Regions from separate parts of the Streptomyces sp. NPDC001292 genome, predicted to be linked through region 2. Evidence: riboswitches for the same ligand, from Rfam matches in the RefSeq annotation. Region 2 holds a riboswitch; the other holds the start of a gene.

Region 1 (7,307 bases), on a different contig from region 2:
TGCTCGAAGTCTGATGAACGACACTTCCTGGGGAGCGCCGCGGCAAGCCGGGTACCGGGAGCCCGCGGACGGGTCACCCGCCCATCAGGGACTCGTCCCGGGGGCCGCTCCGGCAGGTCCCGCGTACGATGCGCATGACGCCCAGCGGACCCGCCCCATGCCCGTCGTGCCCGACGTGCCCGCTCACGGCGGAAACCAGGATGACGACCGGGGTGCCGCCCAGCCGGGCGGCGCCTCGTTCCGCGACGACACGCCGCGGCCGCCGCACCACGCGCCGCAGCCGTGGCCCCATGACACGCCGCAGACACCGTCCTTCTACGGGACGGCGTCGCAGAATCCGGAGCCCATGCCCGACGCCCCGCAGCCGGCGCCCGCGCCGCAGAAGAAGAGCGCGGGCCGCGACCTGGGCGCCGCCATAGGCGTCGGCCTCGGGCTCGGCGCGGTGATCGTCGTGTCGCTGTTCGTCGTCAAGGCCGTGTTCGTGGGCGTCATCGCGATCGCGGTCGTGGTCGGCCTGTGGGAGCTCACCAAGCGGCTCGAGGAGCGCAAGGGCATCAAGGCGCCGCTCGTACCGCTGGCGGTGGGCGGAGCGGCCATGGTGGTCGCCGGGTACGTACGGGGTGCCGAGGGCGCCTGGGTGGCGATGGCGCTGACCACGCTCGCGATCCTGGTCTGGCGCATGACGGAACCACCGGAGGGCTACCTCAAGGACGTCACGGCCGGCGTCTTCGCGGCGTTCTACGTGCCGTTCCTGGCCACGTTCGTCGCGATGATGCTGACGGCGGACGACGGCCCCCGCCGCGTGCTGACCTTCCTCCTGCTCACGGTGGTCAGCGACACGGGCGCGTACGCCGTCGGCTGGCGCTTCGGCCGGCACAAGCTCGCCCCGCGCATCAGCCCGGGCAAGACCCGCGAGGGCCTGTTCGGCGCGGTCGCCTTCGCGATGGTGGCCGGCGCGCTGTGCATGCAGTTCCTGATCGACGACGGTGCCTGGTGGCAGGGTCTGCTGCTCGGCCTCGCGGTCGCCGCCACCGCCACCCTCGGCGACCTCGGCGAGTCCATGATCAAGCGGGACCTGGGCATCAAGGACATGGGCACGCTGCTCCCCGGCCACGGGGGCATCATGGACCGCCTCGACTCCCTGCTGCCCACCGCGCCCGTGGTCTGGCTCCTGATGGTCCTCTTCGTCGGCTCCGCCTGAGCCCGCGGTCATCGAGCCCCCACCTCGACGGGTGAGGGCTCGATGCCGTCCAGCACGAGGACCGCGTGCTCCGCCGCCCCGACCGTCCTGCTGTCCACAGCCGACCGGGCCACCGGAGTGGAGCCGCGACACCGGCCACCGGCCCAAGCTCCGAGAACTGGCGGTGATCGGGCAGCAACAAGGCCCCTACCAGCGCGTTCGGCGCGGATAGGGAGCCTGGTGTGGGTCACTGGGCCGTCTCCGGACCGTCAGCTCGCGCGGTGCGGGCGGAAGCACCCGATTTACGGCCTTCCTCGTCGGCTCCTGGCTCGACTGCATCAGGTGTGCGTACAACCCGCAGCGTCGACCCCGGGTCCGAGTGCCGCGGGTACTCGCTCACGGCCTTGATGCTCGCTCACGCGTCGAGCAGGACCGAGGCGTGGACGTGCCTCAGAGCATGGTGCCGTGCTCAGGAGCGGAGTCGTGCTTGCCGTCCTCCGCGGCTTCCGCGATCAAGGGCTCGCTTCGCTCGCCGTCGCTCCCGGCCTCCTGGACCGCAAGCAGTCCGATCGATCGGCCGGCACCGGGACGGCGGGGGCGCCGTTGGCGACCGCGGGTCCGTAGTGGCATGCGCGGGGAGCCGGGAAGAGCGGCGGGTGAAGCTGGATCGTCGGCTGACCCTTCCCCGGGGAGAGACAGGTCGGGCCCCTACGGCACTCAATGTGCGAAGTCCGACCGCTCGGGGCCCTGTGCGCTGCTCATCAGCCGGCTGCGCGGCGTCCTCGACCGCCACCTGCCCCACCACGGCGGCCGTCCGCTCCAGCACTGAGGTTCGGTAGGATCCCGCTGGTCTTCGTACTACTGGGGAGGGATCATGGCCGAGGGCCGCGGAGCCGAAGGCACCAACAACGCCCCCGATGTCGTGGACGAACAGACCGCGGTCCAGCTGGTGTACCGGCCCCAGTCCGCCGACGCGCTGGTCGGCCTGCGGGTCCGCGAGCGGATCAAGCGGACGGGGCTACTGCTGCGGCGCGTGTTCCTCGCACTGTGGGTGGGGCACTGGCTGGTCTCCGCCGTGGGCCGCGGGAGCATCGACGTGGTCTCGACCGTTCTGTTCCTGTTCGTTGTCCTGGTGGTCTGGGGGTACCCACGGCTGCAGGCCGCTCACGTGCAGCGGCTCATCGGATGGCAGGGCGAGTACCGCGCCACCGTGTCTGCCGCCGGGATCGCCTGCCGCAGCGACCACAGCACGTTGGTCCAGAAGTGGTCCGTCTTCCAGGGCTACCGGGAGACGGCCGGCCACTTCGTCCTGCTCAGCCGGGACCCCAACATCATGTGGCTCGGTGTCCTGCCCAAGCGGGGCGTGCATGAGGCCGGGGACCTCGACCGGCTTCGGGCCATCCTGGACCAGCACACCACTCGCATGTGACGCACGGGAAAGGCACCCCGCGCCGGCGGTCGACGGCCGGGGCCTGCCGCAGGCGCGCTCCGGCAGCGCTCCATTCCTGGGCCGTCGGTGGGCCGGCCGAGGGGACCAGCGACGACGGATGGCGGTCACCAGCGACGAGTCTCCGACCGGCAGCCCCAGGTCACAGGATTTGATCTGCGACACTGGTACCACCATGCCCAAGCCCGGAGAACTCACTTTCGTCGCCCCGCGCGGTGCCAAGAAGCCGCCGCGGCACCTTGCCGATCTGTCGCCCGCCGAGCGCAAGGAGGCCGTCGCCGCGATCGGCGAGAAGCCCTTCCGTGCCAAGCAGCTCTCGCAGCACTACTTCGCGCGGTACGCGCACGACCCGGAGCAGTGGACCGACATCCCCGCCGGGTCCCGCGCCAAGCTCCAGGAGGCGCTGCTCCCCGAGTTGATGACGGTCGTACGGCATCTGTCGACCGACCAGGGGACCACTCGCAAGACGCTGTGGCGCCTGTTCGACGGCACGCTCGTGGAGTCGGTGCTCATGCGCTACCCGGACCGGGTGACCATGTGCATCAGCTCGCAGGCGGGCTGCGGCATGAACTGCCCGTTCTGCGCCACGGGACAGGCCGGGCTCGACCGGAACCTGTCCACCGCCGAGATCGTGCACCAGATCGTGGACGGGATGCGCGCCCTGCGGGACGGGGAGGTCCCCGGTGGTCCCGCGCGTCTGTCGAACATCGTCTTCATGGGCATGGGCGAGCCGCTCGCCAACTACAACCGCGTCGTCGGCGCCATCCGCGCCCTGACCGACCCCGAGCCGGACGGGCTCGGCCTCTCCCAGCGCGGGATCACCGTCTCGACGGTGGGCCTGGTCCCGGCGATCCACCGGCTCTCCGACGAGGGCTTCAAGTGCCGGCTCGCCATCTCCCTGCACGCACCGGACGACGAACTGCGCGACACGCTCGTCCCGGTCAACACCCGGTGGAAGGTGCGGGAGGTGCTCGACGCCGGATTCGAGTACACGGCCAAGTCCGGGCGCCGGCTGTCCATCGAGTACGCGCTCATCCGGGACATCAACGACCAGGCGTGGCGCGGCGACCGGCTCGGCCGGCTGCTCAAGGGCAAGCCGGTGCACGTCAACCTCATCCCGCTGAACCCGACCCCCGGCTCCAAGTGGACCGCGTCCCGGCCCGAGGACGAGAAGGCGTTCGTCGAGGCGATCGCCGCCCACGGTGTGCCGGTGACCATCCGGGACACCCGGGGTCAGGAGATCGACGGCGCCTGCGGTCAGCTGGCTGCCACCGAAAGGTAGCCGGACGGTAGGCTGAGAGCGTACACATCTTCATATTCCGACAGGGGAGCGCCACAGCGCTGAGAGTGCGGCACCGGCCGCAGACCCTCTGAACCTCGCCCAGGTCATTCTGGGTAGGAAGTTCGGTCATCACTCAAGCTGTTGTGCCCTGCCCGGGTGTCCCTAGCGGATCCCGGGCAGGGCCGCGTCTCTTCCTGGCCAACCCCCAGGAGGACATCCAGTGCACACCAAGACGTTCGCCGCCGTGGCGGTCGGGCTCGGCCTGGTCACGCTGTCGGCGTGCGGTTCGTCGCCGGGCGACAGGAGTTCGGCCGGCTCCAGGACGGTGACCCTGGTCAGCCACAACTCGTGGGCCGCCTCCAAGAGCGTCATCGCGGACTTCGAGAAGAGTTCCGGCTACAAGGTCAAGGTTCTCGAGGACGGCGACGCCGGCCAGGCCGTCAACAAGGCCATCCTCACCAAGGACAACCCGCAGGGCGACGTCTTCTTCGGCGTCGACAACACGCTGCTGTCCCGCGCCCTGGACAACGGGCTGTTCCAGCCGTACGAGCCCAAGGGCGCGGACCTGATCCTGCCGCAGTACCGGGTCGACGAGGCGAAGCACCGGGTCACGCCCATCGACACGGGTGACATCTGCGTCAACTACGACAAGAAGTACTTCGCCGACCACAAGCTGGCCCCGCCCGCCTCGTTCGACGACCTGGTCAAGCCGGAGTACAAGAACCTCCTCGTCACCGAGAACGCCGCCACCTCCTCGCCCGGCCTCGGCTTCCTGCTCGGCACCGCCACCCGGTACGGAGACAACGGTTGGCAGGACTACTGGAAGAAGCTCAAGTCCAACGGCGTCAAGGTCGTCGACGGCTGGGAGCAGGCCTACAACCAGGAGTTCTCCGGCTCCGCCGGCGGCAGGAAGGCCAAGGGCGACCGTCCCCTCGTCGTCTCCTACGCCTCCTCGCCGCCCGCCGAGGTCATCTACGCCGACCCGCGGCCGAAGACCGCGCCGACCGGTGTCGCGCAGGGCACCTGCTTCCGCCAGGTCGAGTACGCCGGACTGCTGAGCAACGCCAGGAACACCGAGGGCGGCAAGGCCCTCCTCGACTTCCTGATCACCAAGAAGTTCCAGGACGACATGCCGCTGAACATGTTCGTCTACCCGGTGCGCGAAGGCGCCCAGGTGCCCCCGGAGTTCGCCGAGTACGGTCCCCAGGCCAAGAACCCCGAGACCATGGCGCCTGACAAGATCGCCGCCAACCGTGACCAGTGGGTCAAGTCGTGGACCTCACTCGTCCTCAGGTAGGCCGCGGGCGCGGCCGCCGGACGGGGAACGCGGCGCGGCTCGGTCTCATGACCGTGCCCGTCGCGTTCTTCGCGGTGTTCTTCGCCTACCCCGTGGCCGCGATCGTCCGGCGCGGCCTGGAGGCGGACGGGGCATGGCAGTTGGGACGGATCGCGAACGTGCTCGGACAGTCCGACATCCGGCACGTCCTGTGGTTCACCACCTGGCAGGCGCTCGCCTCAACCGCGCTCACCCTGCTCGTCGCCCTGCCCGGCGCCTATGTCTTCGCGCGCCTCGACTTCCCCGGCCGGCAGGTCCTGCGGGCCGTCGTCACCGTGCCGTTCGTGCTGCCCACGGTCGTCGTCGGCACCGCGTTCCTCGCGCTGGTAGGGCGCGGCGGCCTGCTCGACGAGTTGTGGGGCGTCCGGCTGGACACCACGGTGTGGGCGATCCTGCTCGCCCACGTCTTCTTCAACTACGCCGTCGTCGTAAGGACCGTGGGCGGCCTGTGGGCGGGGCTCGACCCGCGCCAGGAGGAGGCGGCCCGGATGCTCGGTGCCTCGCCGCTGACCGCCTGGCGCAAGGTCACCCTGCCCGCGCTGGCCCCCGCGGTCGCCGCCGCTGCACTCATGGTCTTCCTGTTCACGTTCACCTCCTTCGGCGTGGTGCAGATCCTCGGCGGCCCCACCTTCTCCACCCTCGAGGTGGAGATCTACCGGCAGACGTCCGAGATCTTCGACCTGTCGACCGCCGCTGTCCTGACGGTCATTCAGTTCGTGGCGGTGGGCGCGATCCTGGTCGTGCACGCCTGGACGGTACGGCGCCGGGAGACCGCGCTGAAGCTGGTGGACGCCTCGCTGACCGCTCGCCGGCCACGCGGCGCCGGGCAGTGGACGCTGCTGGCCGCAGTCCTCGCCACCGTCGCCGTCCTCCTCGTGCTGCCGCTCGCCGTGCTGGTGCAGCGGTCGCTCATCGCGCCCGGCTTCGGCTACTACCGGGCGCTGACGAACGCGGACGGCGGCACCTTCCTGGTCGCGCCGATCGACGCCGTGGGTGCTTCCTTGAGCTACGCCGCCGCCGCGACCGCCATCGCCGTGGTGATCGGAGCGCTCGCCGTCGCCGCCCTCACCCGGCGCGGCGCCGGCCGGCTCGTACGCGGCTTCGACGCGCTGCTGATGCTGCCGCTCGGGGTCTCCGCGGTGACCGTCGGCTTCGGCTTCCTGATCGCCCTGGACCGCCCGCCGCTGGACCTCAGGCAGTCCTGGATCCTGGTCCCGCTCGCGCAGGCCCTGGTCGGCGTGCCCTTCGTCGTGCGGACCATGCTGCCCGTGATGCGCGCGGTGGACGGGCGGCTGCGGGAGGCGGCGGCCGTGCTCGGGGCCTCGCCGTGGCGGGTGTGGCGGGAGGTCGACCTGCCCCTGGTACGGCGGGCGCTGCTGATCGCCGCCGGGTTCGCCTTCGCGGTGTCACTGGGGGAGTTCGGGGCGACGGTGTTCATCGCGCGGCCCGACAACCCGACGCTGCCGGTCGCCGTGGCGCGGCTGATCGGCAGACCCGGCGACCTCAACTACGGCCAGGCGATGGCCCTGTCGACGATTCTGATGGTGGTGTGCGCGGTGGCACTGCTGGTGCTGGAGCGGCTGCGGACCGACCGGAGCGGGGAGTTCTAGATGCTGCTGAGCCTTCAGGCCGCGACTGTGCGCTTCGGCGGACGGACCGCGCTGGACGCGATCGACCTGGCGGTCGCCGAGCACGAGATCGTGTGTGTGCTCGGACCCAGCGGCAGCGGCAAGTCGACGCTGCTGCGCGCGGTGGCCGGGCTCCAGCCGCTGAACTCCGGGCGGGTGCTGCTGGGCGGGCGGGACCAGGCTGGGGTGCCGGTGCATCGGCGCGAGGTGGGGCTGATGTTCCAGGACCACCAGCTGTTCCCGCAGCGGGACGTGGCCGGCAACGTCGGCTTCGGACTGCGTATGCACGGCGCGGGGAAGAGCGAACGGGACGCCCGGGTGGGGGAGTTGCTGGAGCTGGTCGGGCTGCCCGGTGCCGGGCGGCGGGCCGTGGCCGCGCTCTCCGGCGGGGAGCAGCAGCGGGTGGCCCTCGCCCGGGCGCTCGCCCCCCGGCC
Region 2 (7,307 bases):
TGGTCGTCTTCGGCAGCGTGATAGCGAGCGTGATCGGCTTCGTGGTCTGGCTGCTGTTCAAGGTGCTGATCTTCGTCGCCCTGGTCGGCGGGCTGATCTACATCGTGCGGAAGTTCATGGCGGGCTCGTCCTCGCGTGGCGACTGGTGAGTGCCACGGGGCACCGGTGACCGGTAACGGGAATCGCCGGTTCCCTCGCGGGAGGGAAGTTTCCCGGACAAGCCGTCCGTGTGCGGTGACAGGCGGATAAGGTCCGGAGATCGACGCGGGGGTCGGCCCCCGCGGGCGGCGTACACCCCCCTTCGTGTTCCCCGCACGGCTGCCCCCTCGCGCTACGGGAGTGACCCTTTGGCCACGGTTGACACCGCACCCGCAGAACGGCACGCGCCGCCCGTACCCCGGGGGCCGTCCCGCTCGACGGCTCTCCCGGCGCAGCCACGTTCGTCGCCCCCCGTGGAACGGCCGAGGGCCACGGTCCCGGAGCAGCCGCAACCCCAGCAGCCCCCGACCCTCATCGGGTCCGTGCAGCGCGCGATGCGCCTGCTGGAGACCGTCGCGCGGCACGAGCACGGAGCGCCCGCCAAGCAGCTCGCCCGTGAGACGGGCCTGGCCCTGCCCACCGCCTACCACCTGCTGCGCACCCTCGTCCACGAGGGCTATCTGTGCCGCGACCGGGGCCTGTTCTTCCTGGGCGAGGCCGCCGAGCGGCTGAGCAGCAGCGGAGCGGCGCAGAAACGTCGCACCACGATCGTCGAGGCGCTCGCCCAGTGGCGGGATTCCATCGGTGCCCCGCTGTACTACGCGATGTACCGCGAGGGCGAGATCGAGCTCATGTGCGTCTCCGCCACCGCGGCCACCCCGGCGGTCGAGGAATGGGCCGGCTTCCGCGAGACCGGGCACGCGCACGCGATCGGCCAGTGCCTGCTGTCCCAGCTGGACGACAGGGCCCGCCGCGACCATCTCGACCGATACCCCGTGCGATCCCTCACCCCGTACACGGTCCGTGACGACCGCACGCTGCTGCGGCGTCTGGAACGGACCCGGCCGATGGAGCCGGTGACCGAGCGGCAGGAGTACGCGCTGGGGGCGGTCTGCGCGGCGATCCCCATCACGGTGGGCACCACGGCGGCCGCGATGGCCCTCTCCCTGCCGGCCCACCAGGCGGACCGGCTGCTGCCCGCCGCGCGCCAGCTGCAACGCGAGGTGGGACGGCGTCTGGGCTCCCTGGCGCTCTCTATCAGTATCTGAAAACTCACTCCTTGTGATCTGTTGTGCACGTTCAGCAAGATGCACCATTGTCACGGGATGGATTCCCGGCCAGTCGACGGCAAACACCGGGGTAGCGATGCGCGAGTCCGTACAGGCAGAGGTCATGATGAGCTTTCTCGTGTCCGAGGAACTCTCCTTCCGCATCCCGGTGGAGCTGCGGTACGAGACCTGTGATCCCTATGCCGTGCGGCTGACCTTCCATCTCCCCGGAGACGCCCCGGTGACCTGGGCGTTCGGGCGGGAGCTGCTGATCGACGGGGTGGGGACTCCGTGCGGGGACGGTGACGTGCGCATCTCACCGGCCGGCCGCGATGCGCTGAGCGAGGTCCTGATCCGGCTTCAGGTCGGCGGCGACCGGGCGCTGTTCCGCTCCTCGACGGCGCCGCTGGTGGCGTTCCTGGACCGTACGGACAAGCTGGTGCCACTGGGCCAGGAGGGTGCGCTGGCCGACTTCGACGCCCACCTCGGCGAAGCCCTGGACCGCATCCTGGCGGAGGAACAGAACGCGGGCTGAGGCCTCGCGGCCTGGGGGGGGGCGGTGATGTAACGCTTCGCCATGGCCTCGGAGGGATGCAGGAAAGCTTCGCCGGCCGTCCGGGGCTCCCGGGCCCGGCGTCAGCGCCTGCGGCGCCTGCCCCTTCCGCCGCGCGCCGGAGCGGGCAGGGTGGCCGGTGCCGCGGCCTGGGCCCGCCCCGGGCGGTCGGCCGAGACCACGAGTGCCGCCAGCGCCGTGGTGACCGGCACCGAGGCGACCAGGCCGATCGAGCCCACCAGCGTGCGCACGATCTCCTCCGCGACGAGCTCACTGGTGGCGACGGTCGCCACGCTGCTCTGCGCGATGGAGAACAGCAGCAGCAGCGGGAGGGCGGCACCCGCGTACGCGAGGACCAGGGTGTTGACGACGGAGGCGATGTGGTCGCGTCCGATGCGGATGCCCGCGCGGTACAGCCCGCGCCAGCCCATCGCAGGGTTGGCCTCGTGAAGCTCCCAGACCGCCGAGGTCTGTGTCACCGTCACGTCGTCCAGGACGCCGAGCGAGCCGATGATGACACCGGCGAGCAGCAGGCCGCTCATGTCTATCGACGGATACAGGCCGTGGATCAGACCGGTGCTGTCGTCGGTGTTGCCGGTCAGCGCGGCCCAACCGATGAACAGCGAGCCCAGGAAGCCGATCAGCATCAGCGAGATCAGCGTGCCGAGCACCGCGACCGAGGTACGGGCGGACAGGCCGTGACACATGTACAGCGCGATCAGCATGATGGCGCTGGCCCCCACCACCGCCACCACCAGTGGGTTCGAGCCCTGCAGGATCGCGGGCAGAACGAAGAGGTTCAGCACCAGGAAGCTGATGGCCAGCGCGACCAGCGCCATGACGCCCCGCATCCGCCCGACGACCACGACGGCGAGTGCGAAGACACCGGCCAGCAGCGCCATCGGGAAGCGCCGGTCGACGTCGGTGACCGAATACTGCAAGTCCTTTGGTGCCGAAGGCTCGTAGGCGACCACGACCTTCTCGCCCTGGTGCAGCTGCCGGGACTGGTCGGGCTGCACGACCTCGGTGAAGGTACGGCCCCTGTCCTGGCCGGTGTCCACCCGGATCGTGGCCTTCTTGCAGGTCCCGGACTGCCGCTGCTGTGCGGAGGAACCCTTGGCGGTGGAGGTGTCGCCGGTCGGTGTGGCCCCCGAGGCGTTCATCGACCCGCAGCCGGCCTCGAGCACCTTGACGACGGTGGCCTGCTGCATCTGCCGGTCGAAGCCCACGCCGGTGCGCTCGTGCGACGGGGCGCCGCCCGGCCACAGCACGGCGAGTCCGGTCGCCACCACGGCGGCGAACGGGATCAGGATCGCGGCGATCACCTTACGGAGGTGCTTCGACACCGGTGCGGCCGGCCCGTGGCTGTGACTGTGCCCGTGTCCGCCACCGCTCCCCGGGCCGTGTCCGCCACCGCTCCCCGGGCCGTGTCCGCCACCGCTCCCCGGGCCGTGTCCGCCACCGCTCCCCGGGCCGTGTCCGTGGCCGGTGCCGGTGGCTTCCCGGCCGTGCCGGAAGTCCCGTCCGTGTCGTGGCTCGGGCGGCGGATGGGGGAGCTGCTCTGTCGTGGTCACCGCCCGATCATCGCAAGAACGGCACAGGCCCACTGTTCACCGCACCACAAATGACGCTAGCGTGGAGGCACCTTTGCACACGCGGGAGCTCGGAGCACCGGGCTGAGAGGGCGCTGACCTCCGTCTTCGCGATGTTTCACGTGGAACGTGCGATGTTTCACAGGAAACGTCGGCAGACGGACACCGCTGCGTCGACCGCCGAACCTGTTACCGGGTAATGCCGGCGTAGGGAGTAGGTCTCATGACCAACAAGGACGTACGCACGCCTGCCTCCAAGCAGATCTCCAGCGGCGGGGAGCGGACCGCTTCCGACGCTTCCGACGGGGAGGCCGGGAAGTCCATCGGCTGGCACAAGGGCTACGTGGAGGGCTCACGTCCCGATCTGCGGGTGCCGGTCCGTCAGGTGCACCTCACCAACGGGCAGTCCGTCACGCTGTACGACACCTCCGGCCCGTACACCGATCCACTCGTCGGCACCGACGTCCGCAGGGGCCTGCCGCCGTTGCGGGAGAACTGGATCGTGGCCCGCGGCGACACCGAGGAGTACGCGGGCCGTCCCGTCCGCCCCGAGGACGACGGGATCAAGCACACCTCGCCACGCGGCGGTCTGCGCAACCTCGACGCGGTGTTCCCGGGGCGGCCGCGCCAGCCGCGCCGCGGCCGCGACGGCCGAGCGGTGACCCAACTCGCCTACGCGCGCCGCGGGGAGATCACCCCGGAGATGGAGTTCGTGGCCATCCGGGAGAACGTCGCTCCCGAGACCGTCCGCGAGGAGATCGCGGCAGGCCGCGCGGTGCTGCCGGCCAACGTCAACCACCCGGAGATCGAGCCGATGATCATCGGCAAGCGGTTCCTGGTGAAGGTCAACGCCAACATCGGCAACTCCGCGGTGACCTCCTCCATCGAGGAGGAGGTGGAGAAGATGACCTGGGCGACCCACTGGGGCGCCGACACCGTCATGGACCTTTCCACCGGCCGCAACATCCACACCACCCGGGAGTGGGTGCTGCGCAACTCCCCCGTTCCCATCGGCACGGTCCCGCTCTACCAGGCGCTGGAGAAGGTGGACGGCAAGGCCGAGGAACTGACCTGGGAGATCTACAAGGACACCGTCATAGAGCAGGCCGAACAGGGCGTGGACTACATGACCGTCCACGCCGGTGTACGCCTCGCTCACGTGCCGCTGACCGCGAACCGCAAGACCGGTATCGTCTCGCGCGGCGGCTCGATCATGGCCGCCTGGTGCCTGGCACACCACAAGGAGTCGTTCCTCTACGAGAACTTCGAGGAGCTCTGCGAGATCCTCGCCGCCTACGACGTCACGTACTCGCTGGGCGACGGGCTCCGGCCCGGCTCGATCGCGGATGCCAACGACGAGGCCCAGTTCGCGGAACTGCGCACGCTCGGGGAACTCGGCCGGACCGCCAGGCGTTTGGACGTACAGACCATGATCGAGGGCCCGGGCCATGTCCCGATGCACAAGATCAAGGAGAACATCGACCTTCAGCAGGAGATCTGCGACGAGGCTCCGTTCTATACGCTCGGCCCGCTGACGACGGACGTCGCCCCGGCGTACGACCACATCACCTCCGGCATCGGCGCCGCGATGATCGCCTGGTGGGGCACGGCCATGCTCTGCTACGTCACGCCCAAGGAACACCTGGGGCTGCCCAACCGCGACGACGTCAAGACCGGCGTCATCACCTACAAGATCGCCGCCCATGCGGCCGACCTCGCCAAGGGGCACCCGGGCGCGCAGGAGTGGGACGACGCCCTGTCCGACGCCCGCTTCGAGTTCCGGTGGGAGGACCAGTTCAACCTCTCCCTCGACCCGGACACGGCACGGGAGTTCCACGACGAGACCCTCCCGGCGGAACCCGCCAAGACGGCCCACTTCTGCTCGATGTGCGGTCCGAAGTTCTGCTCGATGAAGATCTCGCAGGACATCCGTCGTGAACACGGTGTCAGCCGGGCCGAGATCGCGGAGGGGATGGCGCAGAAGTCGAAGGAGTTCGCGGAGGCGGGCAACCGGGTGTACCTGCCGATCGCGGACTGAGGCTCGCCGGTTGCGGAAGGGACGCTCGCGGTTCGGGCGTCCCTGACGCCCCGGCCCGGCAGGTGCGGGACGGGGTGGTGGGGCGTGTGCCGGGCCCTGGGAGGTAAGGGCGCGGCCCTCGGCGAGGCGCGGCCTCGGGGCGAGGCTCGGCCTCCGGGTCGAGGGCGTGATGCGCTCGTTACTCCGGTCGGTGTTCCGGGCCTCCGAAGTCCGGGCTGGTGAAGTCGGGGCTGGAGAAGCGTGGGCGGCGGCTCGGGGCTCCGTCGTCCGGGCTGCTGAAACCTGGCCGGTCGTAGCCGAGTTGCGGCATGCGGCCGGTCGGTGCCGCCGGGCCCGTATGCCCCGGTGCGGGGGAGCGGGGGTCGGCGAGCGCATCGCGCAGGAACGGCAGGATGCCTCGTTCGAGCAGGGCCTCCTGCCAGGCTTCCCTCGCCTGGGCGACCTCTTCGCCCAGTTCGGCGTAGGCGCCGCTGTCGAGCGAGGGACGGTTGCGCAGCGCGGTGAGCAGCAGCCCGGCGGCGGCGGCGAGGATCGCGGCCGCGGTCAGGGCGCCGAACACCCAGCCCGCGGTGATCATGGACTGGGCGAACGCCTGGGTCGGGTCCAGCATCCTCAGGATGTAGCCGACGAGCAGGAAGAGGGCCGCGGCGGTTCCGGCGAGGACGGGGGCGAGCACCGCGACGACGGCACCCGCGCCCGCGCCGCTGGTCTCGGTGACCTCGCCCATGGTGGCGGCGAGCCGGGTGGGCGCGGCCCGCTCGGCGGGGTCGGCTTCGGCGAGGGAGGACGGGACGGCCGGCGCCGGCCTGCGCAGTTCCTCGCGGACCTTGACGTAGTGGTGGTACTCGGTCGCCGCGGCCGCCGTTATGACAGCGGTGGCGCTCAGCGCCATGGTGCGCAGCTGTTCCGGGTTGAGCCGTTGTCCGGCAGTGGTCAGTTCCGGGTGGTGTGGGGCGGAGCGCAGCGCCTCATCGAGGATCCGCTCGTATTCCTGGCGGTCCTCGCTCAGCAGGTGCTGCGGAACGCTGTTCATGTGCATCCCCCGATGCTCCGTAGGGCTTGGGGCTCGCATGGCGGCGAGCCGTCGGGCAGAAACGGAGGGGAGCCTGCTACGGATAAACCGATGGTAGAGCCGTGACGGCGCGCGGTGACAGGGGGTTTCCACAAATTGGGTGCCGACCTGGGCGGTCGTCTCCGCAGGCGGGCTGCCCCGGTGAACGGTCAGATGTCGAGGGGCAGTTGCTGGACCAGCAGTTTTCCGGCCATGGTCACGCCGCCGTCCATCGCGATGGCGAGTCCGTCGGCGTAGACGTGCGGTCCCTCCACGACCGGCCCCGCGGACTCCTCGCCGTCCTCGGAGCCGACTTCGCCCAGCAGATAGGGAATGGGGCTGTGGCCGTGAACGATGCGGGTGCCGCCGTACGTATCGAGCAGGGAGCGTACGGCGTCGGCACCGCCCTCGTCGCGGAAGGAGAAGCGCTTGGTGAACTTGCGGAACAGTTCCCAGACTTCGTTCACGTCGTTGCGGGTGAGCGTCTCGCGGACGGTGTCGTTGACCTCTTCGATCGAGGCACCGTAGTCGAGATAGGCGGTGGTGTCGGAGTGCACGAGCAGATAGCCGTCGACCGCCTCAACGGCGTCGAGACGGGCCATCCACTGCAGGTGGTGGTCCTGGAGGCGGTCCATGTCGGACTTCTGGCCGCCGTTGAGCAGCCAGGCCGCCTGGAAGGTCGCGGTGCCCGCGCCGGAGTTGACGGGCGTGTCACCGAACCGCTTGGCGCCGAGTAGCAGCAGCTCGTGGTTGCCCATGAGGGCCTTGCAGTAGCCGCCGGCCGCGGCCGCCTCCGCGGACAGCCGCATCACGAGGTCGATGACGC

Evidence for each region. Region 2 has a riboswitch for thiamine pyrophosphate ahead of thiC (phosphomethylpyrimidine synthase ThiC). Riboswitches for the same ligand answer to the same signal wherever they lie in the genome.
Region 1: it holds a riboswitch for thiamine pyrophosphate, as region 2 does, so the genes downstream of both, ACFY4A_RS27845 (thiamine ABC transporter substrate binding subunit) here and thiC (phosphomethylpyrimidine synthase ThiC) in region 2, are expected to answer to the same signal.

Annotation. Positions count from the first base shown of each region.
Region 1 covers NZ_JBIAXG010000030.1:73,609-80,915, forward strand. The annotation lists gene frr (ribosome recycling factor) at 1-14, shown strand, start outside; gene ACFY4A_RS27830 (phosphatidate cytidylyltransferase) at 14-1,201, shown strand; gene ACFY4A_RS27835 (YcxB family protein) at 2,055-2,609, shown strand; gene rlmN (23S rRNA (adenine(2503)-C(2))-methyltransferase RlmN) at 2,803-3,909, shown strand; TPP riboswitch at 3,942-4,047, shown strand; gene ACFY4A_RS27845 (thiamine ABC transporter substrate binding subunit) at 4,130-5,206, shown strand; gene ACFY4A_RS27850 (ABC transporter permease) at 5,254-6,855, shown strand; gene ACFY4A_RS27855 (ABC transporter ATP-binding protein) at 6,856-7,307, shown strand, end outside.
Region 2 covers NZ_JBIAXG010000006.1:66,449-73,755, reverse strand. The annotation lists gene ACFY4A_RS09460 (DUF5326 family protein) at 1-149, shown strand, start outside; gene ACFY4A_RS09455 (IclR family transcriptional regulator) at 348-1,247, shown strand; gene ACFY4A_RS09450 (SsgA family sporulation/cell division regulator) at 1,345-1,782, shown strand; gene ACFY4A_RS09445 (YibE/F family protein) at 1,884-3,374, opposite strand; TPP riboswitch at 3,446-3,623, shown strand; gene thiC (phosphomethylpyrimidine synthase ThiC) at 3,616-5,430, shown strand; gene ACFY4A_RS09435 (hypothetical protein) at 5,609-6,469, opposite strand; gene ACFY4A_RS09430 (metallophosphoesterase) at 6,652-7,307, opposite strand, start outside.